2 regions of the Paenibacillus sp. 7516 genome follow, and region 2 is predicted to be linked to the other one. Evidence: riboswitches for the same ligand, from Rfam matches in the RefSeq annotation. Region 2 holds a riboswitch; the other holds the start of a gene.
What was found. Region 2 has a riboswitch for glycine ahead of gcvT (glycine cleavage system aminomethyltransferase GcvT). Riboswitches for the same ligand answer to the same signal wherever they lie in the genome.

Region 1 (16,310 bases), on a different contig from region 2:
ATTAGTAGAAAAGGCTGCTTTTACTCTGGTGCCATGCACTTGAGAAGAGCAGTTTTTTTATTTTCTTCTATATATGAAGTTTAAATACATCTAATCAACCATTAATAAAAGACCAGCCTTTTATTGGCTGGTCTTTTGTATTTTCTCATCTCTCCCCAGGCGGTGGATTGAAACGTCTGGAAGCGACCACACAACACCGAAGCAGTGGAGGGGACGGAATCGATTCTGAAGAAGCGAAGCATTCGCCTGCTGTTTGAAGTTTTTTAACATTACATTGGAACGGAGAGGACAGAAATAATCTGAAGAAGCGAAGCGCTCGCCTTTAGCACCGGATTTTTACCAAATGGGAAAAAATGAATGAAATCCGGGGATAACAGCGATCGGAAGATTGTTCTGTCAGCGTAGTGGCACCATGTGATTTACGTGAGGTGGGACAAATACAGCGATCGGAAGAACGATCCGGGACCGTAACGGTCGCTCGATAGTTGAATTAACTTCCATATATTTCAAAACACTGCCCATAATTTTAACATTGCGTTTACAAAACATTGATTTTGAGATGACATACCGAAACTACAATGATAAAAGAGTTGATGGTGAACAAACAAATTCACAAAACGCCATCACTACATTGGGGGAGGAAAACAAAACATGTTTAAAAAGTTGCCGTTTATTTTGATGACCTTAACGTTCGTACTGGTACTCGCAGCATGCGGATCCAAAAATGACGCTGGTACAGAGGGCGCTACAAGCAATGGTTCAGGATCAGGCGAAACAGCTGCTGAGCTTAGCGGAAACATCCTGGCTGTTGGTTCAACAGCACTGCAACCTCTGGTAGAGCAAGCTGGACAAAAATTTATGGCAGTTGATGAATATAAAAATGTAACAGTGCAAGTGCAAGGTGGCGGTAGTGGTACGGGTTTGACTCAAGTATCCGACGGACAAGCTACAATCGGTAACTCCGACGTATTTGCAGAAGAGAAGCTGGAAGATGAAGCAAAAGCAAAAGAACTGGTTGATCATCAAGTAGCAGTAGTAGCGATCGCACCAGTAAGCAACAAAGATGCAGGTGTGGAAGACTTGACGAAACAACAATTGATCGATATCTTCTCCGGTAAAATTACAAACTGGAAAGATGTTGGTGGTGCAGACCAAGCAATCGTTATCGTTAACCGTCCAAGCAGCTCCGGTACTCGTGCAACATTCGAGAAATTCGCTCTGGGAACGAAAGTAGAAGATATCCAAGGTTCCATTCAAGAAGATTCCTCAGGTACAGTGAAGAAGCTTGTATCCGAGACTCCAGGCGCAATTGGTTACCTGGCACTGTCTTACCTCGATGACAGCCTGCAAGTATTGAAATACGAAGGCGTTGAAGCAACAGTTGAGAACGTAGAAGCTGGAACATATCCAGTGTGGGCTTACCAGCACATGTACACGAAAGGTGAGCCGGATGCAGCTACAAAAGCATTCCTCGACTACATGCTGAGCGACGAAATTCAACAAAATGATGTAACGGAACTGGGTTACATTCCGGTATCCGGCATGAAAGTAAAACGCGATGCAGCGGGTAACTTGACTCAATAATCTTTGAACTTGCGCATACAGCGAGAGAGGCGGACTAAGGTCCTGCCTCTTTACGCGGTTTGAACTGAAATAATCCCATATTTTACATTACTCTATTATAGAAGGATGGTTGTTATGGAACAGACCGAAGGGGGAACGGTAATGAACAGCAAGATCAAGTCACGCCGGCCCTTGAGAGAGAAACATTTCTGGGAAGAATGGACAGGACGGATCTATACGTCGATTTGTGTCGTATTGTTGATCGTTGTCATGTTTTCCATCGTTTATTTTGTGGCGTCCAAGGGTCTCTCCACCTTTTTTAAGGATGGTGTGAGCCTGAGTGAATTCCTGTTCGGCAAAACGTGGAGTCCATCATCAGAACCAGCAGCCTATGGAGCATTACCGTTCATCACTGGTTCCTTCACAACCACCCTGCTGGCCGCTTTGATTGCAAGCCCGCTCAGTTTGTGTGCGGCACTCTTTATGACGGAGATCGTGCCGGGTAAAGGGAAAAAGATACTGCAGCCTGCCATTGAATTGTTGTCCGGTATTCCGTCTGTCGTTTACGGTTTTATCGGTCTGAGTGTCATCGTGCCTTTATTGCGCAGCATCTTCGGCGGAGCCGGCATCGGGATTGCAGCCGGATGTCTGGTTCTATCCGTAATGATTCTGCCTACCGTAACAAGCATTATGGCCGATGCTCTGTCTGCTCTGCCCAAAGGTTTGCGTGAATCGTCCTATGCTCTGGGCGCTACGCGCTGGCAGACGATCTACCGCGTTATTATTCCAACGGTTCTGCCAGCCTTGCTGACAGGGATCGTTCTGGGTATGGCTCGTGCCTTCGGTGAAGCACTCGCTGTACAGATGGTTATCGGTAATGCACCGCATGTACCGACATCCTTGCTTGAATCAGCTTCTACATTAACAAGTGTAATCACCCTGAGTATGGGTAACACCACAATGGGTTCGGTTCATAATAATGCACTCTGGAGTATGGCGCTTGTCCTGCTCGTAATGACGTTTGTATTCGTCATTCTGGTTCGTTTGCTCGAAAGGAGAAACCGGGTATGAAAATGAAGGCGAAAACGGTCGATAAAATTGCTACATCCGTCATAGTTGTTTTGGCCTTGTTCATCGTGGTATTGCTGCTCGGTTTGCTGGGATTCATCCTGTTCCGGGGAGTAGGGCAAATCAACTGGCACTTCCTGACGAGTGCACCGCAGCTGCTCAAAGGGGGCGGCGGGATTGGACCGCAGCTCTTTAACTCCATCTTCCTGTTGATCTTAACGCTCATTATCACCATTCCGCTCGGTTGGGGTGGAGGAATCTATATGGCGGAGTATGCGAAGCCAGGCAAGATTACAAGTTTTATCCGATTGGTTGTTGAGGTATTGTCCTCCTTCCCATCGATCGTTATTGGTTTGTTTGGACTCTTGTTGATTGTGAATACGTTCGGCCTCGGCTTCTCCCTGATCTCGGGTGCCATGGCGCTCGCGATATTCAACTTGCCGCTCATGGTACGAACAACGGAGCAGGCTTTCCGGGCCGTTCCGAAGGAACAGAAGGAAGCGGGCCTGGCACTGGGTCTGTCCAAATGGAAGATCATCACGTCGATTCTGCTGCCTGTGGCACTGCCAAGCTTGATTACAGGTACAATCCTGGCTTCCGGCCGGATCTTCGGTGAAGCGGCAGCCCTGATGTTTACGGCAGGAATGAGCAGTCCGCCACTGGACTTCACGGATTGGAATCCGACAAGCCCAAGATCGCCGCTTAACCCATTCCGTCCGGCAGAGACACTTGCCGTTCATATCTGGAAAGTCAACAGTGAAGGCATTGGACCAGATTCCAAGGAAGTGGCAGCCGGAGCATCTGCGGTGCTTGTTATCCTTGTACTGGCGTTCAATCTGAGTGCGCGCTGGATCGGCCGGGTTGTATACCGCCGCATGACAGCTTCGAAATAAGGAGGAACCAACATGGCCATACCTTTTGGTACGGAACAGTTAAGCATATATTATGGGCATTTCCAGGCAGTTAAGCAGATCAGCCTCGCGTTTCCTGAAGCCAGCGTTACAGCGCTGATCGGACCTTCCGGTTGCGGTAAATCCACGTTTTTGCGGTCCCTCAACCGCATGAACGATGAGATTTCCGGTTCCCGTACAGAGGGACACATCTGGATGGATGGTAAAGACCTGAACGAGCCAGGCACCGACGTGATCAAATTGCGCCAGAAAATCGGCATGGTGTGGCAGAAGCCTAACCCATTTCATAAGTCCATCTACAACAATATCGCGTTTGGCCCCCGCTACCGCGGTATCAAAGGCAAGAAGGCACTGGATGAAATCGTGGAGAAAAGCTTGCGCCGCGCCGCGCTGTGGGATGAAGTGAAGGATCGACTGAATGAGTCGGCCCTGTCTCTCTCTGGTGGACAACAACAGCGTCTGTGTATTGCCCGTGCACTGTCTGTTGATCCTCAGATTTTGCTGCTCGATGAGCCGGCATCCGCGCTGGACCCGGTATCGACGGGTAAAGTAGAGGAACTCATTTCCGAGCTTAAGAAGGATCTCCGAATCGTAATCGTAACCCATAATATGCAGCAAGCAGCACGCATCTCGGATTATACAGCGTATTTTTATCTGGGAAGCATGATTGAGCACGGGGATACAGAACATATCTTCACCAACCCCGATAACCGTTTGACACAAGAGTACATTATGGGACGTTTCGGTTAAGGAAAGTGCATGACATTGGATGGAGTATAATATAAAGCAATAAACAGAGAAGAAAGCATAGCACCCAAACGACAACGTTTGGGGTTATGCTTTTTATATTTTAATATTGGTAGAGTTTGCCATAACAAAAACAATCATGCTACGATAACCAGAGTTACAAGATGAGTAGTACAGAGATCCATGTTTCTGAAGGTAGAGATGACGAGTTGAAATATCTAGAATTCTGAAGGAGATGTTGATGATAACAACGGACCGCGAACGATTCCTGGACAACTTGGTAAAGGATGCGATAACACGCTACCCCTTAAGAAAGCCCTCGGCCTCCTTTATCCGTCACAATGAGAACCTGACATATCGTATTATGGACGAAGCAAGTGGGCAGAAGTATCTGCTGCGTATACATAAAGCTGCTTATGCAAGCATGACCGGTATTCAACATACACTTCCGGCGCTGGAAGCGGAGATGAGTCTTCTTCATGAATTAAAATTATCTACCGGATTACGCGTGCAGAGCCCTGTTCGTAATCTGTCGGGAGATTGGGTTACTGTCTGCTTCTTAGAAAGCGGGGAGGAAATCTGCTGCACTATGCTTGAATGGATTGAGGGCAGGGACATTCAGCAAGGGGAGCAGCTGACAACAGAGCAGATTCATGACCTAGGGATGCAGATGCAGACACTTCACCAGTATGGTCGCGTACAGGATAAACCTGATACAACCAGCACCGGACCAGAAGCGAAGGATGGCTGGTCAGGCCAGACTGAAGTTCGTCCATCATATGGAAGTATGAAGGAAAATCTGAACATGCTTGGGCAGCTTGAGGAAGGCGTCAGATTGGGCATATTTACACCTGAGGACTTTGCTTTGATACGTGAGACATTTGCGAATATCAACAACCAGCTGGAAGCATATCCTATTGGCCCAGAGACATGGGGAGTCATTCATGGTGACATTACCCGGGGGAATCTGCTGGTGACGGAACAGGGAATCTCCATGATCGACTTTTGCTTATATGGTTATGGCTATTATCTTTTCGATGTTGCAGGTGCGGCCTTGATCTTCAACAGGGAAGAACGGGATATCTTCCTGTCGGGGTATATCAAACAAACAGCTTCGCTCACCAAACAAGAGATCAGGTTGATGGAAGGATTCATGTTGATATTTACGTTCGGTTATTTTGCCTTCCAGATGGCCAACGAGTCCAGACATGAATGGATGAAGGATCGGATGCCGAAGCTCTGCAGCAAATACTGCAGACCCTACGTCGAGAACCGCAGTATCTTCTATGAATTATAAGATCATTATCTAATACAGTAATGAAGGCATTACGGCATCACAACATTATGACCACATGCTTCAGCCAATATAATTGGGGCGTCCTGAACTCAGGGGGCTCTTTTTGTATACTCTTAGCTTTTTGCTTCAAGAACCATTTATGAAGAAAGTATAAACTCTGAGGAGAGAAAGGTGTATTTCGTTAAAATACAGTCATGGGAGGATGAAGCAGCGATGAGAGACAACGTGAACATACTGCTGGTGGAGGATGATCCGGAAATTGCCCGTATTTTGATGGACCATCTTCGGCGTGAGGGATATGGGGTGACCTGGGCTTCAAGCGGCCTGGAGAGCTGGGAAGATTTCAGGGAGGGGACCTATCAGCTGGTCCTGCTCGATCTGATGCTGCCGGAGATGGACGGGTTCACGGTATGTAAAAATATCCGGCTGATCAGCGACGTTCCGCTGCTCATGATGAGTGCACGCATCGAAGAGGAGAGCAAGGTTAGAGGGCTTGGTCTGGGCGCTGACGATTATATTACCAAGCCGTTCAGCCTGGCGGAGCTTACAGCCCGCATTGAATCCCATCTGAGCAGATATCGCCGATATCAGGGCATCAAACCGGAAGCGACCCATCAAGCGTACAACGACGGATTGGCGATCAACCCATTGAATCAACAGGTGCAAATTCACGGGGAAGATGTCGTACTGACGGGCAAGGAGTGGGCTTTGCTCACGCTGCTCGCCTCTCATCCGGGCCGTGCATTCACCAAAGCGGAGCTGTATGAACATGTGTGGAACCAGCCGGCAGTAGGAAGCTCAGGTACGGTTACCGTCCATGTCAAAAGCCTGCGGGCCAAGCTGGGCGACGAACCACATCAACCACGCTGGATTCAGACCGTGTGGGGCAGCGGATACCGATTTATAGGAGATATAGCAGAATGAAGCTGAAGTACTGGTTGATGGTTGCTTTTCTCATTGTGATGCTGCTTCCTGTCGCTGCAGGTTGGGCACTCTTCTCCCTGTACAACTACTATAATGACCAGCGCTCCGTAGCGGAATATGTAGAATTAACCGGGCGGCTGGCTCCCATTGAAAAGAGGTTGTCCGATCCGGGCCTGTACCGTCTGCAATCTTCGGATGCCTATGCTTCGCTCTCCGGACTTGTTAGTGATCAAGTGAACGTTGACCTCTATCTGCCTTCAGGGATCCGGGTGTATACATCCGGCGGAGATACCTGGGCTGCCGGAGCTTATACGGTAAGGGGTTCGGAATTATATCGTGATCTGTACGACATGCAGATTCGTCATCGCACGTTTACGCTGAAAAAGCCGGTATGGGAAAAGGGTGAACTGATTGGCATTTACGAGATTACCATGCTTCGCGGAGAATGGCTGGAGGGCATCTCGGTTCGGACAGCCTGGGTTGTTGGGTTCGCTGGTATTTTTTTCATCCTGTTATATGGCACCGTGCTCTGGCTGCTATCCAGAAAGCTCTTCCGTCCGATGAGACATCTGATGGGCCGAATGCATGCGTTTGCGCGGGGTGAGGTCCCCGTAGATAGCGTGCCGGCACGTCGGGATGAAATGGGCATGCTGCTGGAGCAATTTGATGCGATGCAGGAGAAAGTCAGGCAGACTCAGGCAGAGGTGGAGAAGGAGCAAAAAGAGAAAGAGCTCATGGTCGCTTCGCTGTCTCATGATCTGAAGACGCCATTAATGTCCATCAGTGCCTATGCGGAGGCACTCAGTGTGGATGCTCCGCTGGAGCCGTCAGAGAGACGGGACTACCGGGATGTGCTGTTTGGTAATGTGGAACGGATGAAACACATGATTGGTGAACTTGAAATGTATACGGCGCTGGGTTCCAGTGAATTGGAGATGGCCATGGTGGAGGTGGAAGGAGAAGAGTTCTTCGATATGCTGCTTGGAAGTTACGGGGGACTTGCCGAGCGTGGACAGATTGAGGTGAGAACGGCTGTCCGCACGGACTGCCTGTACCGGCTTCATCCCGAACAACTGATGCGTCTGACAGATAATTTGATCAACAATGCACTGCGTCATACAAGCCAGAACGGTTTGATGGGTCTGGGTGTGATTGCTTCAGATCAGCCGCTGCCCGAATGGGTTATTCCAACACTGGCGCAGGAGCTGAATGAGTACAGAACGGGGGCAACATTAATTCTGGTGCAAAATGAAGGGACTGCTATTCCCGAAGAACAGCTGGATCGTATTTTCGAACCCTATGTTCAACATCAGAATCAGGAAGAGAAGGCGTATGCGGGCAGTTCGGGTCTCGGATTAAGCATAGCCAAACGGATTGCGATCAAGCATGGAGGTGAGATGCGCATGTGGTCGGCTGAAGGATATGGCACGCTGGCTGCATGTCGATTGCCCGAGTTGTAATGCCCTTAAACGAAATGAGAGAGGATGAACGATAATGATGAAAAAAGGTTGGATGATGCTCGGTACAGCGCTACTTGCGGGGTCACTGCTCGGAGGCTGCGCTGAGAAGGATCTGGTTGGCCTGTCTGGTGATGAGATGATCGAGAAGGTCGTCACTGCAGAAACGAAGCCCGCTTCCTACTATGCCGAAGGTGTAATGAAAGTGTGGTCGGATGATAAATTGAGTCACACCATGCACATTAAGGAATGGGTTGACGGAGAGACCGGGCGTAAGCGCACCGAAACAGAGGAGAATGGCCATGTCAGCTACGCGGTCAATAACGGAACAGATATCACCATTTACGAAAAAGAGACCGGTACGGCCTATTCGATGAACGTAGCTGCCACGGGACAACAGCCAGAACAGACTCAAAAGCAGATGCTGGTGGATCAGCTGGAACGGTTGCGGGATTCCCATGATGTGGATATGATGGGACAGGAAGAGCTTCACGGACAGGAAGTCATTCACATCAAGCTGATGCCGAAAGAGAATGGCACCTTATCCATCTCCTCCGAATATTGGGTTGACCCCAAAACGTGGATGATTGTTAAAGTCATCAGCACATATGGTGATGAAAAGTCAGAAATGGTCTATGATCCGATTCAATATGATCCCGAATTTTCGGAGGATACGTTCGTAATCGACATTCCCGAAGAAGTGGAAGTGAAAGATCTGAACGATCTGAGCCAGAGTTCGGAAGTGAGTCTGGAAGAAGCCGAACAAGCGTTGGGCCAACCCTTTTTACAGGATATGAGCGGTGAACTTGAGCTGTCTCGGGTGGAGATGTTTTCATCAAGCGGAGAGTTTGGCAGGGATGAAGTGACTTTGTATTACGTCAACAACGACAAGGTTGAAGTGAGTCTGTCCGTATTCAAGGCACCGGATGAAAATGTGGATGATACACTGCTGCCTGATGAGTCCAAGGTAGAGGTTCGGGATACCGAGGGTTCGTATATGAAGAGCATACGAAACATATCATGGACTGAAAATGGGCTGCGTTACTCCATCATGGGTGAGAACGAGGAATGGACGAAGGAGAAGCTTCAGGATTGGGCGAAGGATCTGAAGCTTCCTAATCAGCCTTAATTTTGAATGGTAGGAGAGTGTGAGTCACGCAATGGATTACACAGAGGTTAACAACGGAGAACTGCGACGTCTCCACCCCAAAGCGAAACAAGCTACAGCCCTGACGGCCCTTATGGTCAATGGGCTGTTGACTCTTTTGGCCGCTGGATATCTGATGATCGCATGGGTTAGAGACTGGGTGCTGTGGCCGGGCTGGATCGGCTTAGGGCTTTTTATTATTTCACTGGTCTGGTACACATGGATTCTGCCCGGCTTGCGGCACCGACACTTTAGTTTTCGGGTGGCTGAGGATGAAGTGGAGATCCATTCCGGCTGGTTATGGCATACGGATACGATTGTGCCGATGACGCGTGTACAGCAGGTGGAACTGGAGAGCGGTCCGCTGCTGCGAAAGTATGGACTTGCCAAGGTCAGCATCGTTACTGCCGCAGCCACACTCCATATCGCAGGACTGGAAAGAGAGGAAGCAGAGCAATTGAAGCGCAGTATCGGACATCTGGCGAAGGTGGAAGATCCCGATGAATGAACCAAAGCATCTACATAAGCTGTACATGTTATTTCCCTTTTTTAGCGTAATGAAGTCCATCATTCCCATCCTCGTTCTACTCATCATCAAAGGCGTGAACTGGAGCAAATTTCCCTGGTATGGTTATGCTGCTGCCATTGTTCTATTTACGCTTCCGTTTATTCTGTATGGGTGGTTTAAATGGCGTAAATTCAGCTACACGCTTCAGGATGATCGGATTATGCTGCGTCAGGGCATCTTTGTCCGGGAGGAGAAATCGATCTATTTCAGCCGTATTCACTCCATCCAGACACAGCAGCCTTTGATTCAGCGCTTGCTCCGGCTGGCACAGCTCAAGATTGAGACGCCGGGCGGCAGCAAAGAGGCCGATGGTGTATTGCCCGCTCTCGCAGTTGCGGAGGCCGAGCGGATAGAGCAATGGTTATATCAGAAGCGGAATGAGGCTGTGAAGAAAGCGGAAGCACCTCTCTCAGCTGAACATGCTGAAGATCTTAACTCAGATGAAGAGGGGGAATCTCCTGAGCAAAAGGAGAAGCACATCCAGGCATCCGCTCCGCTTATGCAGCCAGAACGGGAGGTTTTGCTTCGGCTGTCAGCCGGAAGACTGTTTGCCGGAGCGCTGACCACGATGAATCTGCCGCTCGTCGTCGTATTCGGAACTGGGGTTTATTCCTTCGCAGATGACCTGCTCCCTGCGCATTTCTACAGCAGCTTGGTTGAGCGGGCTGGACAGCTGCCAGCGATCTGGTGGCTCGGACTAGTTCCTGTCATGTTTTTGCTGGCCTGGATCTTGTCTGCTGTCCTGTTCACGATAAAGTATGCCGGATTCACGGTCGAGCAGGAAGGCGGTAATATTACGATTGTTTCCGGATTGCTCGACCGAAAGAAGCATGTGTTCTCACCAGGGAAGGTCCAGGCGGTGGAGATCAGGGAGGGACTGCTGCGACAGCCGTTTGGTTATGCCGAGGTGGAGATTTTTGTTTTGACTTCAGAGATGGAGAAAAAAATGATGCTTCATCCGCTGCTGCCGCTCCGCGATGTCAATGAGCTGCTTGCCCGAATTGTACCGCAATTCGTCATGCAGCCACCCGCTAACAGACCCCCGGACCGAGCTCGCTGGTTATTCTTGCGCTGGAAACTGCTTGGTGCAGCCCTGCTGGGAACAGCGGGGACGGTGTTTCTGGGCCCGATGGGTGCATTTCTATTTCTCCTTATTCCCTTATGTGCCGTTTGGGGATACGGGTGCTTCAAGGATGAAGGGCTGAGTATTCAGGGCAAGCTGCTAACCATTCGCCACCGGGCCATCTCCCGCAGAACAGCGCTGATGCGCCGGCCTCATGTGGTCACAGTAGATACAGTTGCTACCCGAAGACAGCGAAGCAAGTCCTTGTTATCCGTTCGGGCGAGGCTGATGGTAAATCGGAGCGGCTTCAAAGCCATATTCCTGGAATATGGCCAGGCTAATGCCGTAAAAGAATGGTTTCGGCAGGCTTCGGATTTGGCCCAAAAATGATATAGAAAGCATCTTAGATTAAAACGACTTGAGACTGCCAGATTAAGGGCAGTCTTTTTTGTACGGGAAGTCTTGCACAACATGATGATCGACGCAGGCATTGTCCATTTTTTTACTGCGAAAAAGGATCAAATAGGAGATAATACAATTATTGGGTTTTAAATCAGTGCATTGAATGATTTAAGGAATGAATCCGGGAGGGATATAATGGATGAGTAATGATCGTGATCAGGGGAAAGGGAAGGGCGCCGAGTCAGGTGGATGGAAACATGCCGGCTTGCTGCTGGGCGGAGTAGGCATATCCAATCTGGGGGATTTTATCTACATTGTGGCCATTAATTTGATGGTGCTTAACATGACACAGTCCCCGGCGGCAGTCGCAGGCTTGTGGATTATCTCGCCGATTGCCTCGGTATGCACCAAGTTCTGGTCAGGCAGTCTGATTGACCGCTACGACCAGCGGCAGCTGATGATTGGGGCGGATGTGGTGAGAGCTGTGCTCGTGGCATTGCTTCCGCTGATGCCCAGTCTATGGATGATGTACGGCATCATGTTTCTTGTCAGCATGTCGTCATCCATATTCGTACCTTCTTCGCAGGTGTACATCACCCGTCTGGTTCCTGCAGAGCGGCGCAAGCGATTCAATTCCCTGCAGGCGATGATCAGCTCAGGTGCTTTTATTACCGGTCCGGCCATAGCCGGAGTCATGTTAATCTATCTGTCTCCTGTAGCGGCGATCTATGCCAATGCAGCTTCCTTTGTTGTGTCGGTGCTCGTCCTGATGTTTCTGCCAAGGCTGGGCACTGGAGAGCAGAGCGGCGGTAGGACAAGGCTGACCCCTCGCCTGATCGCCCAGGATTGGCGGGCCGTAATGCAATTCAGTCGCCAAGCAGGATATGTGGTAGGTATCTATGCCTTATTCCAGATTATTCTTGTTATTGGTATGTCGCTGGATGCACAGGAAGTGGTGTTTATCCGTCAAGTCATGAACCTGTCTGAGTCACAGTATGGTGCGTTGATGAGTGTTACTGGAGCTGGATACATGGCGGGTTCTCTGCTGGTGTGGTTGTTCGCCAAACACTTGTCCATACGTCACATGATGGGCGGGGGCGTGCTCTTAGTTGCGCTTGGCTATTTCCTGTTCGCTCGTTCGTTTTCGTTCGAGCTTGCCGCATTCGCCTTTATTCTGCTTGGGTTGTGTTCGGCGCCGGCAAACACGGGACTGGTCACCTTTTATCAGAATAATATACCGGTAGACTTGATGGGGCGAATGAGCAGCGTACTTGGACTCATGCTGAGTGCATTGCAGGTCATTTCGATTTTGGTCATGGGTGTAGTTGCCGAAATGATCTCTCTTCGAACCGTATATACGGTCGTTTCGGCAGTTCTGATGCTGGGTTCCCTCCTGTTATGGCTTACGAGCTGGCTTCCTTCAAGACAGTCATATTATAAGGATCACAGCTCATCATCAAAATCAAAATCTCTCCACAGCTAGTCTATAGCCTATTGAAAACTGAACGATTCTGTGGAAAGCTGCATATAATATTAGAGGAATTTTACCAAGATGATAATGATGCGTTACTTTTGTTGACATTACGTGTGTTGCATATTAATCTGTTATATGAATGATCAATCTCATAAGGACAACGTTTGATATGTGTTCAAGCGAATATATACGATACAGCGGATGAGAACGAGCGGGAGAGACCTGGGCAGGCCATTGGTTTCAGTAGGCTGCCAGGCACCGAAGGAGCAAGCCGCTGCGCACCCGGCGCAGGTGGTTAATCTCTCAGGTAAAAGTACCATCGTTGGACGCAACTCTGGAGAGTGCGCGAATGCGCCACCCAAGGGGTATATGATGAGTAGGGTACCCCTTGGGGCGGCCTCTGATCATGAAACTCTCAGGTAACGAGGACAGAGAGAGGGCCTAAGGCCTTCTACTGTCCTTTTTTGATGTCATCATTCAGTAATTAAGGAACATTATGGTGCATGTCTGGATGGATATGACGATATGGAGGGGTGCAGGATGCGATTTAAAGATGTTTTTTCAATTATTGGTCCGTCGATGACGGGCCCTTCAAGTTCACATACAGCTGGGGCAGCGAGACTGGGGAGAATTGCAAGGCAGTGGCTGGGGTGTACGCCTGAACGTGCCAGGCTGACACTGTACGGCTCATTTGCCGATACGTATCAAGGTCACGGTACGGATCTGGCGTTAATTGGTGGTTTGCTTGACTATGTCACGGATGATCCACGTATACCAGACGCCGAGGCGTATGCCGAACAAGCGGGTATGAAGGTTGAGTTCTATACAAGTGGACTGCCTGCTCCGCATCCGAATACGGTCAAAATTGAGTTGTGGCATGGTGAGCGTCAATGTTCACTCGTTGGTGCTTCGATTGGCGGCGGCAGTGTGTCGGTGCATGCGCTTAATGATTTCCGGGTACAGATCAGCGGGGAATTCCCCACACTCGTTCTGCGTCATGCGGACAAGGCAGGGGTGCTTGCTTCCGTGACGTCTACGATCAGCTCCTCAGGGGTTAACATCGGGTATATGCAGGTAGACCGGAAAGCCCGGGATGGCGAAGCGCTAACAGCGATGGAAATGGACGGAGCACCAAGTGCCGAGATGTTGGAACGCTTGCGTTCACTGGATCATGTGCTGGATATTCGCGTCATTGATTTGAAGAGAGGGGTTGATTCGGATGCGGTTTAAGCACTTGCATGAGCTGAATACGATCTGTACGGCTGAATCCAAAACCATTGCGCGGCTAATGATCGAGGAGCAGGTTCAGGAGACGAATACGCCGGAAGCAGACGTTGTGCGGCAGATGTCGGAATATTATCAGGTGATGAAAGAGGCTGTACAGAAAGGACTGACGGAGGACACCACTTCGCGCAGTGGCTTGACTGGCGGAGACGGCAAAAAGATGGCCCAATATATTCGCCAGGGCGAAACCTGCTCGGGTGACGCTTCCGCACTGGCAATGGCTTATGCCCTGTGTGTATCTGAAGTCAACGCATCGATGGGCCGGATTGTGGCTACACCGACGGCTGGTTCATGCGGGATTATCCCTGGTGTATTCATCAGCTCCCAGGAGCGATTCGGATGGAGTGATGAGCATCTGGTGAACGGCTTATTCTGTGCAGGTGCAATCGGATATGTTATTGCCAATAACTCGTTTATTTCAGGTGCAGAGGGTGGCTGTCAGGCAGAAGTCGGTTCGGCGATCGGCATGGCTGCCGGTGCAATGGTGGAGCTGCGCGGAGGGACGCCGGAGCAGGTTGTTCATGCCGTAGGTCTCGCGTTAAAAAATACACTGGGCCTCATCTGCGATCCGGTTGCAGGGCTTGTTGAAATTCCATGCATCGTCCGCAACGGACTCGGTGCGGTAACGGCACTGGCTGCGGCCGATATGGCGCTGGCCGGGGTAAGAAGTGCCATTCCATCGGACGAAGTCATTGACGTCATGCTGGAAGTGGGAAGTGCGATGCCGAGCAGGCACCGCGAGACAGCGCAGGGCGGGTTGGCCCAGACGCCAACAGGCCGGAAAATGATGGAGAAGCTGGCGAAACCCAAAGCGAAGCGTGCGGAACCTGAAGCAGAGTCCGAACCACAGAACACGAAGGATGACTCGAAAGAGCAGGCGTAGAACAAAGCCGATAGGATAGAATTTATTATACGGGACAAAACGGAGAAAAGCGTCCGCTGACCTTTACAGGTCATGCAGGACGCTTTTTTTATTTAAAGAGAAAAACGCTTCAGCCTAACTCCGGGCTTTACAGGAGAAAGCTCATGTAATCTACGAGGATGAAAAATAAATATTAAGTTTATTCCTGACCGATATCCGTACTTAACACGGCATAACCGTATGCAGGTAGTTCAACAGCGAGAACATCGCCGTCCCTGGCCGTGCGGTGGTTACCGTCCAACAATTCGGTCCATTCGCCCGCACCCGCCTCGAATTCAATGATCGCCGTTTCCTCCGAACGATTGAACAGAACGAGAATGCGTTCATCCTCACTTTGGCGTTCGAGAACAAGCTGGCTGCCCTCAGGACGGGCTTGCAGGAATCGGACGTGACCTTCTGCACGGAGAGCGGGATGGGCATGGCGAAGAGCGATGAGCTGCTGATAAAAGGTGAACAACTCACGGTCCTGCTTCGCCTCGTCCCACTCCATGCATTTCCGGCAGCCCGGATCTTGGTCGCCATCCAGCCCAATCTCGTCTCCGTAATAGATACACGGCGTGCCCAGATAAGTGAACTGGAACAATGCGGCCAGTTTCATCTTGCGCTGATCGCCTTCACACAGCGTCAGCAGTCTTGGCGTATCATGGCTGTCCAGCAGGTTGAACGCCACTTCGCTGGCTTGCAGCGGATAACGTGACAGCTGCCGTCCGATGGAATTCGCGAACGTCTCGGCATTCATTTTATTTTTGACAAAGAAACCATTCACGGCATCGGTAAACGGATAGTTCATGGCAGCGTCGAACTGATCGCCTTGCAGCCAGGCCGAGGATTCATTCCAGATTTCTCCGAGAATATACGCCTCTGGATTCGCAGCCTTGACCACCCGGCGGAAATCGCGCCAGAATGCATCATCCACTTCGTCTGCAACGTCCAGCCGCCAGCCGTCCATGCCCACTTCCTTGATCCAATACTCGGCTACCTTCAGCAGATAGTCCTTCACCTCTGGATTTTCCGTGTTCAGCTTCGGCATGTGAGGCTCGAATCCAAAGGTCTCATACGTAGGGATGCCATCCTTCACATCCAGAGGGAATTCATGAAAATGGAACCAATCCTTGTATTTGGACTTCTCCCCGTTCTCCTGTACGTCCACAAATGGGGCAAACGTCTTCCCGGAATGATTGAATACCGCATCGAGAAGCACCCGGATACCGCGTTCATGACACAGCTTGACCAAGCGTTTCACGGTGTCTGCATCACCAAAATGCCGATCTACCTGGAGGTAATCCTCGGTATCATATTTATGATTCGTAGTTGCTTCGAAGATGGGGGTAAAATAAATGGCATTAATGCCTAGCTCACTGAGGTAGTCCAGATGATCCATCACACCCTGGAGGTCACCTCCAAAGAAGTTGGATGGTGTAGGCTCGCCGCCCCATGGTTCAACATTCTCCGGATTCAGTTCCGGATTGCCATTGGCAAATCG
Region 2 (16,310 bases):
CGGTAAAAGCAAAAATTGCTGATGAAAAAGTGAATGCAGAATTTGCACTCAACGAAACGGCATCGCAATTTATCTCCATGTTCGAAAACATGAAGAGTGCTTACCTGCAGGAACGTGCTGCAGATATGCGTGACGTAACCAAACGTGTGCTGAATCACTTGCTTGGTATCGACTTCATGAGTCCGGCTGAGATCAGCGAAGAAGTGATTGTGCTGGCGGAGGATCTGACGCCTTCCGATACAGCTCAATTGAACCGTCAATATGTTAAAGGTTTTGCAACTAACATTGGCGGACGTACTTCCCACTCTGCAATTATGGCTCGTTCTCTTGAAATCCCGGCTGTTGTAGGAACCAAAGACATTCTGGCACAAGCTAAACAAGGCGATATGATTATCGTTGATGGCTTGGACGGTCATGTGCTGGTTAACCCAACAGATGAGGTAATTGCGGAGTATCGTTCCAAACAGGAACAATATGATGCACAACGTGCCGAGTGGAGAAAACTTCGTGACGAACCAACCGTAACGGTGGATAACGTTCATGTGGAACTGGCAGCTAACATTGGTACGCCGAATGACGTAACCGGTGTTCTGGAGAACGGTGGAGAGGCTGTAGGCCTGTACCGTACCGAGTTCTTGTACATGGGAAGAGACAAACTTCCTTCCGAGGATATTCAGTACAATGCTTACAAAGCTGTACTTGAAAAAATGGAAGGCAAACCAGTCGTTGTTCGTACGCTCGATATCGGTGGAGACAAAGAGCTTCCATATTTGGATCTGCCAAAAGAAATGAATCCATTCCTTGGTTTCCGTGCAGTTCGTCTGTGTCTGGACCGTCTGGATATCTTCCGTACACAATTGCGTGCATTGCTGCGTGCAAGCGTACATGGCAACCTGCGTGTTATGTTCCCAATGATCGCAACACTGGGTGAATTCCGTGAAGCGAAAGCGGTCCTGCTCGAAGAGAAGGAAAAGCTGGTAGCTGAAGGAATTGCTGTTTCCGACAGCATCCAACTGGGTATCATGGTCGAAATTCCTTCGACTGCGGTTCTTGCGGATCAATTTGCCAAAGAGGTTGATTTCTTCAGTATCGGAACGAATGATCTGATTCAATACACCATGGCTGCTGACCGTATGAACGAGCGCGTATCCTATCTGTATCAACCATACAACCCTGCTATTCTGCGTCTGGTGAAAATGGTCATCGATGCAGCACATCGCGAAGGTAAATGGGTTGGTATGTGTGGAGAGATGGCGGGAGACGAAACAGCAATTCCATTGCTGCTTGGTCTCGGACTGGATGAGTTCAGCATGAGCGCAACATCCATCCTGCCAGCTCGTAGCCAGATCACCAAGCTGTCCCGTGCGGACATGCAGGAACTGGCTGCCAAAGCTCTGGACATGCAAACTGCTGAGCAAGTGGTTGAATTGGTTCAAAGCATCAAAGCGTAATTTTGCGAGGGTTTTCCTTCGGATTTTAAGGTCTTTTCTTTTTCCGATAAAATGGGCTGCAGGAATGCAGCGATATTGCCGGTATCTGCGAACAGCGGATGCCGGCTTTTTTTGCGGGCTAGTTTAGGATCATATGGAATGAGAAAGAGAGCGTTGGCGCGTAGAAGGCAGGGATCATCTGCAAATAAAAAACGGCTTCAGCTGACGTTAAAACATCAGCTGGAGCCGTTTAGTTGAATGGCTGGGTATCAACTGCACGCGCAGTTCAATACGGGTTTACGTGCTGCTGTGGTCTCATCCAGACGGGTAACCGGCGTGCCATAGGGTGCATTGAGTACCAGTTCCGGTGTCTCTTCAGCTTCCTTGGCAATGCGAATCATCGTATCGATAAAACCATCCAGCGTTTCTTTGCTCTCTGTTTCTGTTGGTTCAATCATGATACATTCCTCTACGTTGAGCGGGAAGTAGACGGTTGGCGGATGATACCCGAAATCAAGCAGTCGTTTGGCTACATCCAATGTTCTTACACCATATTGCTTCAGGCCCCGGCCAGACATGACAAATTCATGTTTACATACGCCTGGGTATGGAATTTCGTAATAAGGTGCAAGACGTGCCATCATATAGTTTGCATTGAGTACGGCACATTCGGATACCCGGCGCAAGCCTTCAGGTCCATACGTACGAATGTAGGCATAGGCGCGTACTAAGATACCGAAGTTGCCGTAATACGCTTTGACCCGACCAATCGATTGATCTCCTTCCCGATCCAGGGCGTATTGTCCCTGATCGTTCTTAATCACCATCGGTTTCGGAAGGAACGGAATCAGACGATTTTTTACGCCGACGGGTCCCGCACCAGGACCACCTCCGCCGTGCGGAGTACTCATCGTTTTGTGCAAGTTCAGATGCACGACATCGAAGCCCATGTCCCCAGGACGGGTGATACCCATAATGGCATTGGAGTTGGCTCCGTCATAATAGAGAAGCCCACCGGCTTGATGCACGATGGAGGCAATCTCCTGAATGTCCTTTTCAAACAATCCCAGGGTGTTTGGGTTGGTCAGCATCAAGGCTGCAGTATCGGAACCTACGGCTGCACGCAGTGCATCCAGATCGACCAGACCGTCCGCCCGGGATGGAATGGTTACCGTCTCGAAGCCAGCCACGGTTGCACTTGCCGGGTTGGTGCCGTGTGAAGAATCCGGGACAATGACTTTGGTCCGCTGTTCACCACGACCTTCGTGATAGGCACGAATCATCATGAGTCCGGTCCATTCACCATGTGCACCAGCAGCTGGTTGCAGGGTCACCGCGTCCATGCCAGTCAGACCTGCAAGGTCGTTTTGCAACGTATACAGAAGTTCAAGTGCACCTTGAATACTGGATTCAGGCTGATATGGATGGATCTTGGCAAATCCATTGTAGCGAGCTACATCTTCGTTAATCTTCGGATTGTACTTCATTGTACAAGAGCCAAGTGGATAGAATCCGTTATCTACCCCGAAGTTCCGGCGAGAAAGGGCAGTATAGTGACGGATGACATCCACTTCAAATACCTCAGGCAGTGCAGCTGCTTCCGAACGCAGCATTTCCCGGGGAATCAAGCTCGCGGGATCTTGACGCGGAACATCACATTCAGGCAGGGAATAAGCGACACGCCCCGGGCTGCTCAATTCAAAGATCAGCGACTGCTCTGGAGCAGGCGATGCTGCCTGTGTCATTTGTTGCGTGCTGGTTTCGGCTTGGGAAGGAGCTGCCGTTTCCGGCTGTCCTTGGATGGTTGTCATTTCCTGAGTCACAGCGATCCCTCCAATACACGTACGAATTCGTCAATCTCTTCCTTACTGCGCCGTTCCGTAACAGCGACCAGCATATGTCCGGCAAGCTCCGGGTAATCCCGACCAAGTTCATATCCACCGATGAAACCGGCATCCAGCAGCTTCAACTGAAGGGCATTAACGTCTGTCCCTTCGGGCAGCTGGATGACAAACTCATTGAATGTGGGTGCATTAAAGGTCAGGCTGACCCCAGGAATTGCTGTCAATGCTTGAAGAGCATAATGACTCTTTTGCAAATTCAGATCAGCCACATCAATCATGCCCTGTCTTCCCATAGTAGACATATACACCGAAGCGCTTAGGGCAAGCAGTGCCTGATTGGAACAAATATTGGATGTCGCCTTTTCGCGGCGGATATGCTGTTCACGCGCTTGGAGCGTCAGTACAAAACCGCGTTTGCCGTTGCGATCCGTTGTTTGGCCAACGATCCGGCCGGGAATCCGGCGCATATGCGCCTGGGATACAGCGAAATATCCACATGTCGGACCACCGAGCGAAGCGGAGATGCCAAGGGGCTGTGCATCACCGACAACGATGTCGGCACCCAGCTTGCCTGGAGCTTCGAGCATACCAAGCGCCAGCGGGTTTGCGCTGACCACGAGCAGACTCTTGTGCGCATGCGCGAAGTCTGCAGCCTGTTTTACATTTTCCACGGCACCGAAGAAGTTCGGGCTCTGGATCATGACGGCTGCGGTATCATCCGATACGGCGGCTTGAAGGGCATCCCAGTCGGTCACCCCGTTCTGATAACCAATCTCGACAATCTCCAAATTCAGACCGTGGGCATAAGCCTTCAATACCTGACGGGCTTCGGGATGAACCGTACGGGAGACGATCAGCTGTTTGCGGCGAGTTGCCGCTGCGGCCAGATTCCCTGCTTCTGCAAATGCGGTCGCGCCATCATACATGCTCGCATTGGCTACAGCCATGCCAGTCAGTTCACAGATATACGATTGGAATTCGAAGATCGCCTGGAGCTCGCCCTGACTGATTTCGGGCTGATATGGCGTATAGGCGGTATAGAACTCGGAACGGGAAATGACATGATTAATAACGGAAGGGATGTGATGATCGTATATGCCTGCGCCCAGGAAACTGGCGTGTGTCTCAAAATTGGCATTCGCGCCGGCTTGCTTGGACATATGACGCGTCAGTGCGTATTCATCCAGTTTGGAGGAGACAGGCAGCTCGCCTTGATAACGAATCGCCTGCGGAATGTCCTGGAACAGATCTTCAATCGTGTCCACACCGATGGTCGCGAGCATGGCGCTCTGATCCTGTTCAGTCATGGGAATATAGCGGTGCTTGCTCATGCTTGCTCAGCTCCTTGGGTAGGTGTCTTTGACGTACGTGTCCGTTTATGAAAAGGGGTCTTCACAACTTCGGCTTTCAGCTTTTTGCCACGAATCTCAATCTCGAGCGGGGTGCCGAGTGCAGCATATTGGCTGTTAATCAGGGCGAGCCCCAGATTGCGCTTCAGCGTAGGGGACTGTGTACCGGTTGTTACTTCCCCGATCTGCACGCCTTCGGCGTAAATGGGATAGTGGGGACGTGGAATCCCGCGTTCCAGTACTTCAATGCCGACCAGCTTGCGGGCAGGTCCATCATTCTTTTGCTGCAATAGCGCTTCGTGTCCGATAAAAGGTCCGGCATTCAGCTTCACAAACATGCCAACGCCAGCTTCCAGTGGTGAAATGGTCGGCGACAGTTCCTGTCCGTAGAGGGGCAGCTTCGCTTCAAATCGAAGTGTATCCCGTGCACCAAGTCCAGCCGGTACCAGTCCCTGATCAGCGCCAGCCTCCATCAATCCGTTCCAGACCGCAGCGGCCTGATCTGCCTGTACGTATAGCTCGAAGCCGTCTTCTCCGGTATAACCGGTGCGGGACAGCAGCAGTTTTACACCACAGACCTCAGCGTTCTGTACAAAACGAAAAGGCTCGATTATGGATACGTCGGTATCTGTAACCTTTCCGATGATGTCTGCAGCAAGCGGACCCTGCAGGGCCAGGAGACCTGTTTCCACGGAGTCATTCGTCATGCTCACTCCAGGAACCATATGCTCTTGCAGCCATGCCCAATCCTTATCGATATTGGAGGCATTCACAACAAGCATATAATGCTGATCTTCCAGCTTGTATACGAGCAGATCGTCCACTACGCCACCGTCCGGGTAACACATTAACGTGTATTGTGCCTGGCCGGGAACCAGTGTGGTCACGTCGTTAGTCGTCAGTTTCTGCAAAAATGCTTCGGCCTGTTCACCCTGCACCGTGAATTCACCCATGTGGGATACATCGAACAGTCCAGCCCGTTCCCGCACCGCTTCATGTTCCTTCTGAATCCCGCTGAATTGCACCGGAAGCTCCCAGCCTCCAAAATCGATGCACCGTACACCTTCATATTGCTGATAAAGTGGATAGAGTGGAGTTCTAAGCAAATCGGACATCAAATCACCTCGTTATGGCCGCTACCGGGCCGAGTGTATAACATGAATGATGCATTCTTTTCTTGGATAAGTATGGTTAAGGCTGCTGATGACAGCGTCGGCTCGATCCTGAGTTTCGTTTTTTTGGGAAAAAGGAAAAGGACAGGCCAAAGAACCGGCATGCCAGAAGCACGCTGTATTCTTAGGCTCTGTCCTTGGTACCTGAGAGTTACCCCGCCAATAGGTTGCAGCAGGTTTCCCCTTGGGTGATCAAAACGCCCATACCGGGCGAATAGATGCTCTCCAGAGTTGCGTCCCGTAAAAGTCCTTTTGCCTGAGAGATTCACCTCCCGCTTGTCGGGTGGTTTACTCCTTCGGCGTTACCGCATGCATCCAAGAGTTGGACGTCACGGGTAATCTCTCCCTTTACATTCATCCGCGGGTGATGCACACAACGATTAACATTTACTCTCTCATTAAAACGTGAATCCACTCTCGATGTCAAGAACGATATCACAGAAATCAATAAAAAACCGAATGATATTTAGCGATCTAGATATATTGTTCGTGTATATAAAAAGAGTACGCTTACTATTCTAATATTACCCATTATATGTAGAGTGAGGGTGTTTGCGTTACAGGCTCTAATCATCAAAAATCAAATAATTTGTGAGGTATCTTGACATTTCAATCAAAAATATCTTACGCTATGTTCTGGGAAAAAGGGTTGGCCGAAGGACGCATGCACTCATTAATGAAAAGCGAGGCGGATATCGATGAGCGAATTGAAAAGTGATTTCCTGTACAGTGAAGAGCATGAGTGGGTGCAAACCGTAGGGGAGGATACTGTACGGATTGGCATTACCGAGTTCGCGCAGCATCAGCTGGGGGACATTGTGTTTGTTGAATTGCCTGACCTTGAATCAGATGTAAAAGCGGAAGACAGCATTGGTACGATTGAATCCGTGAAGACGGTTTCGGATTTGTTTTCTCCGGTAAGTGGTTCCATTATTGCCGTGAATGAAGCGCTGCAGGATGCACCTGAACTCGTCAACAGTTCGCCTTACGAAGAAGGCTGGATGATCGAGATTCGTGTTGAAGGTGATCTGACAGCAGCGTTGTCTAAACTGATGAATGCTGACGCATACCGTAAGCACACCGAAGAGTAAAATCTGTTTGCACTAAATAACCTTTATTATTCTATGGTTTTTTTCATAATATGGACGTTCGTGCACGTCTTCAGAGCCTGTGTGAGCCTTGGTGCTCATGCAGGCTTTTTGTGTTCTCAAGGACAGGCTTGTTGCCATTTGAGGCACTTAAACAGGATGGAATAAGGCTGAATCGCACAAGCTATATTATAGAATTCAACACCGTAAATGATATAAGGCACATACGAAAAAAGCCAAGTATATCAATGGTTAGAACCCTCTCATCACCATAAAAACGATTACATAAACACAATGTTGTCATCAATGATCATGACGAAAGTACGCTTTCATTTCGTTGAACCGGAGACCAATCTGGCTTAGGATAACAGCAGGGGAGAAATGATACCCCTTTCATAAATGATAACTACTTGATCCGAGGAGGATAATACAATGAGTAACTTGGACCAAACGTCCAATTCCAAAGGCGGTCTCCGGGTAGGTGTTCAGCGTTTTGGCCGATTCCTAAGCGGCATGGTTATGCCAAATATGGGTGCGTTTATTGCATGGGGATTAATTACGGCGCTCTTTATTGAAAAGGGCTGGTTCCCTAACGCGGATCTGGCACTGTTGGTAGATCCGATGATCAAATATTTGCTGCCACTGCTTATTGGATACACTGGAGGTACTATGGTGCACCGCCAGCGTGGTGGTGTAGTTGGTGCCATCATGACTATAGGGGTTATCGTCGGTAGTGACATTCCGATGTTCCTGGGTGCCATGATTGCCGGACCTCTGGCCGCATGGATTATTAAAAAGTTCGATAAAGCCGTTGAAGGCAAGATCAAAGCAGGATTCGAGATGCTGGTTAACAACTTCTCCGCCGGTATTATCGGTGGTATCCTGGCGATCATTGCACTGCTGGGCATCGGACCTGCTGTTGAAGGGATCAGCACTGTATTGTCTGCTGGTGTACAGGGGCTGATGAATCTGGGATTGCTCCCACTCGTCAACCTGATCATTGAACCAGGGAAGGTATTGTTCCTGAACAATGCAATCAACCACGGCATTCTAACACCGATTGCAACAGATCAAGCGAGAGAATTGGGTCAATCCGTATTATATATGCTTGAATCGAACCCCGGTCCCGGACTTGGTATCCTGCTGGCTTACTGCTTCTTCGGTCGTGGAACAGCAAGATCTTCTGCACCGGGTGCCGTTATCATCCATTTCTTCGGGGGGATTCACGAAATTTATTTCCCTTACATTCTGATGAGACCAATTCTGATTCTTGCGGCAATCGCAGGTGGCGTGGCAGGTACAGCAACCTTCATGCTTACCGGAGCCGGACTGGTTTCAGCGCCTTCACCGGGTAGTATCATTGCATATTCTCTGTTAACGCCAAAAGGTGGATATCTGGCGATGCTCGCCGGGGTGGCTGTGGCCGCTATCGTATCCTTCCTGGTTGCAGCACTGCTGCTGAAAACAGGTAAGCAAAAAGAAGAAGATCTGGAGTCTGCAGCGAATCGCATGAAAGACATGAAGAGCCAAGGCAATACAGCGAATGCTGCTATTACAGCAGATAATCGTGAAGCAGACAGAGCCGCGGATTTGGCTTCTTCAACTGTGAAAGCAAAAACCGATGTAAAGAAAATCGTCTTCTCCTGTGATGCAGGCATGGGTTCAAGTGCCATGGGGGCTTCCATTCTTCGCAAAAAGATGAAAGCTGAAGGGATTGACGTTGCGGTAACCAACACGGCAATCAGTGATATCCCGCAGGACGCAGACGTTGTTATTACGCAGAAGACATTGACGGACCGTGCCCGCAGCGTGGCACCGAACGCAGAACATATATCCATCGACAACTTCCTAAAAAGCCCGGAATACGATACGCTCGTTGAACGCCTGAAATAACAGGTTGCGATCGTTTTCCCTGAGCCGGAGGCTTGAGATATGAGTATTACGAAAAGACAGCGTGAAATTGTGGAGTTTCTGTTGGAACATCCGCAGGAAGTAACCGCCGGCGACATTGCAATTGCGGTCAAAGTCAGTACACGAACCGTCCATCGGGAGCTGCAGATGATTGAGAAGTGGCTTGAACCCTTTGGCATGAAATTGGAAAAAAAATCAGGAACCGGAGTCCGTATAGACCCTGGTTCCGATGATTTGGCTTCACTGCGTGAGCAGCTGGAGCTGAACGAATATGTGGAGTTTACGCCCGAAGAGCGTAAACTCTTCATGCTTTGCATTTTGCTGGATGAGGCAGAGCCTGTAAAACTGCTTGCGCTCGCATCGGATATGAGAGTAACAGTCTCGACCGTGAGCAATGATCTGGATGAACTGGAGCCCCGGATTCGTCAAGCGGGCCTGAAGCTGGTTCGCAGGCGAGGATACGGAGTGAAGATCAATGGCAGTGAAACGGCCTATCGCGCAGCAATCGCAGGACTTGCGCTTGAATATCTGGATGAATCTGATCTGTTCGGAAGGCAACCTGACCAGGGAATTTCCAAGGTGAACCAGAAGCTGCTGGGCATGATTGGCCATCGTGACGTACTGACGGTCGAGAATGCGTTATGGCAACCGGATATTGACTGGCTCGAAAATATTCCGGAGCGACAGTATACCAAATTGCTTATTCAACTGTCCGTTGCGCTGGTGCGCATTCGCAAGGGATTTACCGTCGGACGTATTGCTTCTCCGGATAAAAAGGCGGTTTATCCTTCTACTGGAGATCAGAGCGTGCCTGAATACATGGCTGCGAGACTATGCAGCGTGCTCTCTGATCAGCTTGGCATCTCGTTTGCCAAGGAAGAACAGAGCTATTTGCACAAATTATTAATTGAAACGGAGCAGCTTATTCACTCCACACGCTTACTGCCTGTTGACGATCTGGTATTGCTGGACATGGTTCGTTCCCTGATGGATCAGATGCAGGGGAGAACAGGCTATGCATTCCAGGAGGATCGTCTTCTGCGAGAAGGGCTGATTGCCCATATGCAGCCGGTGATGGAGCGGATTGGAGGCAGGCAAAGCATACGTAACCCATTGCTTCAACAGATTCGCAAGGATTACGATTCGCTGTTCGGGGATGTGAAGGACGCGGTGCATGACGCATGGCCGGATACGGACGTGCCGGATGAGGAAATTGGATTCCTGGTCATGCATTTTGGCGCTTCCATCGAGCGATTGCGTGTGCTGAAGCGCGAGATTCGGGCCATTATCGTATGCACAAGTGGAATTGGCTCATCCCGTATGCTTTCCAGCCGGTTGTCCAAGGAGATTCCGGAGATCCGGATCGTTGACAGTGCATCATGGTATGAAGCTGCACGAATCCCGGAAGAGGAATATGATCTCATTTTATCGACAGTCGATCTGCCGATGGAACCGCATCAGTATTACAAGGTGAGTCCCTTGTTAACAGCGGAAGAAAGTGAACGTTTGCGTCTGTACATTCAAAATACGACGCTGCAGCGGGTACAAGTTAAGTATGGAGAGAGTAGAGCAAGTGCAAAGGCATCTGACCGCCATGCGGATCCCTCTGGGCTTGATGCCACACTCATTGAGATTGTAAGAATCACAGGCAAGTTTCAGGTGTTTCGACTGGATAATCGTAATATGGGATTTTACGAAACGGCATTTGCCATGTGCAAGGTACTGCAGGAATCCGGGGTGCTGAAGGACCCAGAAGAAATCGCTAGGCTGCTTGAAGCTCGGGAGAAGGTGGGCAGTCAGAAAATTCCGGATACATCACTCGCGCTGTTTCATACTCGCAGTGATGGCATTTATAGGCCGTCCATCAGCCTGTTTCAATTATCAGAGCCGCTGCTCGTGACGGCGGAGGACCCGGTTGGCGTCAGCCATATCCTTCTGATGGTTGGGCCGAGGGAGCTATCCCGGGAGAGCCTGGAGGTGCTAAGCGAGATCAGTGCATTGTTACTGCAGGATGAGATGATTACACTGCTGGAAAAGGGAATCCGGGATGATCTTATTCATTATCTGTCCCGGGAATTGGTTGGATTTTATCGAAGTAAAACCGAAATTGGAGGTTAATAAACATGAGCATACTTACAACAGACAAAGTGGTTATGAACGCAACGGCACAGGACAAATATGAGGCTATTCGCATGGCAGGACAGATTCTGAAAGACGCAGGTCATATTACTGCCGATTATATCGACAAGATGCTTGAGCGTGAGGAGATCGTATCGACTTATGTGGGCAATGGACTTGCCATTCCACACGGAACCAAAGAATCCAAATCGTTCATTCTGTCCACTGGTATTTCGGTGATTCAGTTCCCGCAAGGTGTAGATTTTGGGGATGAAAAAGCCTACATGGTGATCGGTATCGCCGCTCAGGGCGGTGAGCACATGGAGATTCTGACCAGCATTGCGGTCATTTGTGCGGAAGATGAGAACATGGAAGCACTTCGTAATGCCAAAACGGCGGATGAAATCATTACCATTCTCGAAAGTGAAATGGAACTATGAGAGCCCTTCATTTTGGAGCAGGTAATATCGGACGCGGGTTCATCGGATTAATCCTGTCACGGGCAGGTTATAATGTCATCTTCTCGGATGTGAACCAGGAGTTGGTTAAGGCATTACAGGAGCGTGGACAGTATACGGTCGAATTGGCAAACGAAACAAAAGATATGGAAACGGTAAAAGGGGTTAATGCCATTGATGGAACGCAGCTGGAGACTGTTGCCCGGAACGTTGCAGAGGCAGATCTTGTTACGACCGCAGTCGGAGTGGGCATCCTGAAACATATTGCACCAGGCATCGCCAAGGGGCTTGAGGCAAGATTGAATTCAGGTTCGGTGCAGAAACCCCTTCACATTATTGCCTGTGAGAATGCCATTGGAGCCAGCACACAGTTGAAAGAGCATGTGTATGCTCTGTTGGAAGAACCCGTTAAGGCTCTAGCTGATCAATATGTGTATTTCCCTGACTCCGCAGTAGACCGGATTGTTCCCATACAGCATCACGAAGACTCGCTGCATGTACAGGTTGAACCTTTTTATGAGTGGGTTGTGGACCGTTCACAGATGGCGGCTGCATTCCTTCCGATTGAAGGTGTACTCTATGTGGATGACCTTGAGCCTTATATCGAGCGGAAGCTGTTTACCGTCAATACGGGACATTGCTGCGCTGCATATCTCGGTTACGTGAACGGGTATGATACGATTCAGAAGGCGATTGCGGACGACAAAGTGAAATTCCTGGTCTATGGTGCACTGCAGGAAACGGGTGAGGTTCTTGTGAAACGGTTTGGTTTCGACCCCGAAGATCATCAGAAGTATATAAATAAAATTCTGGAGCGGTTTGTAAATCCGCATCTCACCGATGAAGTCACCCGGGTAGGCCGTTCGCCGCTGCGGAAGCTGTCGCCCAACGACCGTCTGGTTCGTCCGGCGCTACAGGCACATGACTATGGAATGGGCACGACGAACCTGGCAAGAGGCATGGCGGCAGCCTGCAAATTCGATGTACAGGATGATCCGGAGGCAGTAGAGCTTCAGGATATGATCAAACAAAAGGGCATTGCTGCAGCACTTAGTCACTACACAGCCATGGATGAGCAGCACCCTGTGCTTAAGCAGGCTGTAGAACATTATCATCAAATGTAAGGAACAACTCATTTAGCGATTGCGTGCCGCATTATGGCTCCCAATCGCAAAACAAGAGCCTCACAGGAATTAACTGTGAGGCTCTTGTTTGTGTTCAGCCTGATCTGTATACGATTCCAGACATCGCTGACAGATGCACGATTTACGCCGCTGCTCCACCGGAATGCGGTCAAACACACCTTCGGGAAACTCGGCATGATTGCACCAGCATTCGGAGTGGGGACGGCCAGCCGCATAGGAGCAGCCATTAGCCTCCCCGCACAAAGGGCATAAGAGTACATTGATCTGGGAGGCTTTTGCAGCTGTCGACTTGGCCTGTGAAGGATAACTTTGGCTCATGGCACGCCTACTTTCTCCATATCGTCATACCTAACAGTATAACAGGGCTGGCCCTATTCTTCAGGTGGCAATTCAATGGTCAGCCCTTCGACATGTTTGCGTCCCATTAATTTACGTTTCTTCCGGTTCTCCTTTGTCTCCAGCACAATATCCAGATCATAGTCATCGCCTGGATACAGCTCATCTGCGGATATAGAGAGTGTGAGGCGTTTCTTATGAATTTTGACTTTCCGCCCGCGCAGCATTACTCCGATGTTTCCACGACTGTCTTCCACGTCACAGACGATTCCTGACTGGTCCAGATAGGCTGCGTATACACGATCCCCTTTTCGAAATTTTTTCTTTGGGGGAACCGACTTTGTATCTTCTACCTGCAGGGATGGATTTCCAGCTTCAGTCGCTGCCGGGGAATGTACTTTCTTCTCCGTCTTCTGTGCAGCTGCGGAGTTCGGAAATGGCTCAAGGACAGAACTCTTCGATATGCCCTGGTCTGATATGGATTGGGAACGATCAATAATGCGCTGTGGCATCCCCAGCTTCAAGGCGATGGAATAGGCGTAGCTCTCACCTGCTTCACCGATACACAAACGGTAAAGGGGCTGCAGCGTAGCTGTATCAAATTCCATCCGCGCATTTTCAAATCCTCGCGCGGCAGCAGCAAAATGCTTGATTTCCCCAAAGTGAGTGGTAGCCACCACGGTTGCCCCTCGGCTGTGCAGTTCCTCCAGCATGGCGATGGAAAGACCCACCCCCTCTCCAGGGTCCGTCCCAGAAGCCATCTCATCGATCAGGACAAGGGTGGATGAATTAGCCTGCTCGAGGATACCGATCATGTTGCGGATATGTGCCGAGAAGGTGCTGAGTGCCTGTTCCAAACTCTGTCCATCTCCGATATCGACAGCCACTTCGTGAAATACGGCCATCTCGCCGCCTTCACCCACAGGAACGAGCAGACCGGACTGCATCATCAGGGTGAGCAACCCCAAAGTTTTGAGCGCTACCGTTTTACCGCCTGTATTCGGCCCTGTAATGATAAGTGAGGAATAATCCCTCCCGATGGCAAAATCAAGCGGAATCATGGAGGCGCCCATCAGAGGATGACGCGCCTGCTGAAGCGTAATTCGGCCCGATGTATTTACTTGAACCGTACGTCCATCCATGGTCGCCGCGTATTTCGCTTTGGCAAACAGGAAATCAAGGACACCTACCGTCTCGGTATTCAGCGCAATCTCGCGGTTATAGGATTCTGCAAGCGACGTTAAATCACCCAGGATTTTCATTTCTTCTCTGGATTCCTCGGCTTGCAGTGAGGCGAGTTCCATCTGCAGACCCACCAGTTCCGCGGGTTCGATATAAACGGTTTGCCCGCTCCCTGATTCATCCAGGACGCTGCCTTTCACCTGCTTGCGGAATTCTTTCTTGATGGGTAATACCGTTCTTCCGCCGCGCTGGCTGATTACGTTCTCCTGCATAATGGACCGGTGCTTGCTCACGAGAGAATCCAGCTTGCGCTTCATTCGTTCCTCGTTCACGGTCATCTTTTTCCGGATACGTGTCAGTTCCTTGCTCGCCTGATCCTGAATTCGGCCGCTGTAAATGCAGCGTTCGATCTCGCTTAACAGGGATTCCATCCTCATCATGGATGAAGCATACCGGCTTACCGTAGGAGCTGCTTCGGATTTGCCCTCCATGTATTTCATTAATTGTGCACAGCTTCGCAGAAACTGCGCAAGTTGAGTGAAGTCCCGTTCACTAAACAGATAACCGGTACCGAGCAGATCCATAATGGTCTCCATACCGTCAAGCGAAGGGATGGGAACACTGGCACCATAACGGATGAGAGCAGAGGCCTCTTCTGTTTCCGCGAGGCGCATCTGGATCAGCCCGGGGTCCACCATGGGTTTCATTTCTTTCGCGTAACGTTTGCCCAGATAAGAAAGTGCGCAGGAAGCGACGTTGTTTTGAATTTGATGATAGCCCAGTGTATTCATTGTGTTTTCATTCATGCTTGATCTCTCCTTGGATTTTGAATTTGTAACTTCGGTGGTAACTCCAAATCTATTCCTGAAAACGCAAAAAGGGCGGAGAATGAACAAACGTCATTCTCCGCCCTGCATGTAGGGGAAAGCAGAGTCCATGATAGGTCTATACAAAAAAATCCACGCTGAACACAGCGCGGAAATAGACCCGGACAAGTACAATCCCGGAGGCGATTTATGATATCCGCTGTTCTTAACTAAGTACAGGGTTATGGCGCATCAAGAAATACACGTATGCCATAAGGCACAAGCGCACATGAAAGGCCAAACTCCTGAATATGAAACTTGATTAGTTAAGAACGCTCACCGACATCAAAATCTCTCCTTCGAATTGAGGAATATGCCTCCACTATAAACTGGAAACGGCCCCAAAGTCAATCTTAAGAATAAATAGTGGACTTGAATAAGATTGGGTTTTAAAATAACAATAGTAAATTAATCCAATGAAAGCGATATTATACAGATGGATATGCATTCCATCGGGCATTTAAATATGCAGATTCTATACAAAGGAGGATGCTAACATTGCCTAAATATTTGCTGCGTCTGCTCTGTTTTACCATGATTCTCGGAGCCCTTCCAGTCATCGTCATCGGCTCCGTTTCCTATTCGATCGCTTCGCGTGACATTGAACAAAAAGTACGTGAGAGCAATCTGCAGATTTTGCATCAAACCCAAATGCGGGTAGAACAAGTTTTACGCAGCCTGCAATTGTCATCCATCCAGTATGTGAATTCTCCCTTGGTGCTGCAAGCCATGAAGAAGCCGCTGGACAGCTCCGAGTTTCAGGAAATACGCGATCTCACGTCCGGGTTTAACAACCTGCAAGCGGTTACAAACATAGATCAGGCCTATCTGGTTAACCTGGATCAGGACTGGGTGGTCTCCATGAGATCATTTGGAAAATTGGATGATTTCAGTATTCGGGACCGCATTGGCTCCTATCTCACCTATACGAACAGTCTGTTCTGGGTGACGCAGAATGATCATTTGTCTACGGAAAGCATACCGGCTTCGGCTGGAATAGCCGAAGAGTCACAGGAACAGATGCCCACACTCATTTCATCGAATGACGTGGTCAGTATGGTATTCAAGATTCCTATGGTGCCGACGAATGTTAGGCCTAAGGGATTTCTTGTGATTGATATCGCAGATGCGGAGATTAGCACGTTTCTGAGCCAAAATCCGAATACCGGAGATATGTATGTACTGGACCGGGATCAGAACTTTTTTCTGAACGAGCATGGGCAAGAGGAGAAATATGCTACCTTGAATGAGGAAATTCAGGCTAAGGTGGAAACGAGCAATCAGGCAGAAGGCTTCTTTAACGCTGAAGTGGAAGGAAACCAGGTAGCTGTAAGCTACAGGAAATCACCACTCAATGGGTGGCTGTATGTATCAGTGGTATCTCTTGGACAGATCACTGCCCAGTCGCAGA

Region 1: linked by a shared signal. The riboswitch ahead of sdaAB (L-serine ammonia-lyase, iron-sulfur-dependent subunit beta) and the one ahead of gcvT (glycine cleavage system aminomethyltransferase GcvT) in region 2 are both predicted to bind glycine.

The regions. Positions count from the first base shown of each region.
Region 1 is NZ_NPBI01000029.1:21,679-37,988, forward strand. Features, by position in the region: gene CHI14_RS23205 (arsenic transporter) at 1-5, shown strand, start outside; gene CHI14_RS23210 (phosphate ABC transporter substrate-binding protein PstS family protein) at 652-1,584, shown strand; gene pstC (phosphate ABC transporter permease subunit PstC) at 1,699-2,634, shown strand; gene pstA (phosphate ABC transporter permease PstA) at 2,637-3,524, shown strand; gene pstB (phosphate ABC transporter ATP-binding protein PstB) at 3,537-4,292, shown strand; gene CHI14_RS23230 (phosphotransferase enzyme family protein) at 4,531-5,586, shown strand; gene CHI14_RS23235 (response regulator transcription factor) at 5,800-6,510, shown strand; gene CHI14_RS23240 (sensor histidine kinase) at 6,507-7,970, shown strand; gene CHI14_RS23245 (LolA family protein) at 8,005-9,096, shown strand; gene CHI14_RS23250 (PH domain-containing protein) at 9,128-9,622, shown strand; gene CHI14_RS23255 (PH domain-containing protein) at 9,615-11,135, shown strand; gene CHI14_RS23260 (MFS transporter) at 11,347-12,630, shown strand; glycine riboswitch at 12,824-12,949, shown strand; glycine riboswitch at 12,954-13,055, shown strand; gene sdaAB (L-serine ammonia-lyase, iron-sulfur-dependent subunit beta) at 13,162-13,851, shown strand; gene sdaAA (L-serine ammonia-lyase, iron-sulfur-dependent, subunit alpha) at 13,841-14,788, shown strand; gene CHI14_RS23275 (alpha-glycosidase) at 14,967-16,310, opposite strand, start outside.
Region 2 is NZ_NPBI01000020.1:58,595-74,904, forward strand. Features, by position in the region: gene ptsP (phosphoenolpyruvate--protein phosphotransferase) at 1-1,451, shown strand, start outside; gene gcvPB (aminomethyl-transferring glycine dehydrogenase subunit GcvPB) at 1,700-3,175, opposite strand; gene gcvPA (aminomethyl-transferring glycine dehydrogenase subunit GcvPA) at 3,250-4,605, opposite strand; gene gcvT (glycine cleavage system aminomethyltransferase GcvT) at 4,602-5,738, opposite strand; glycine riboswitch at 5,925-6,026, opposite strand; glycine riboswitch at 6,030-6,153, opposite strand; gene gcvH (glycine cleavage system protein GcvH) at 6,494-6,886, shown strand; gene CHI14_RS16240 (PTS mannitol transporter subunit IIBC) at 7,316-8,776, shown strand; gene CHI14_RS16245 (BglG family transcription antiterminator) at 8,816-10,912, shown strand; gene CHI14_RS16250 (PTS mannitol transporter subunit IIA) at 10,918-11,352, shown strand; gene CHI14_RS16255 (mannitol-1-phosphate 5-dehydrogenase) at 11,349-12,494, shown strand; gene CHI14_RS16260 (cysteine-rich CWC family protein) at 12,564-12,833, opposite strand; gene CHI14_RS16265 (endonuclease MutS2) at 12,887-14,839, opposite strand; gene CHI14_RS16270 (helix-turn-helix domain-containing protein) at 15,398-16,310, shown strand, end outside.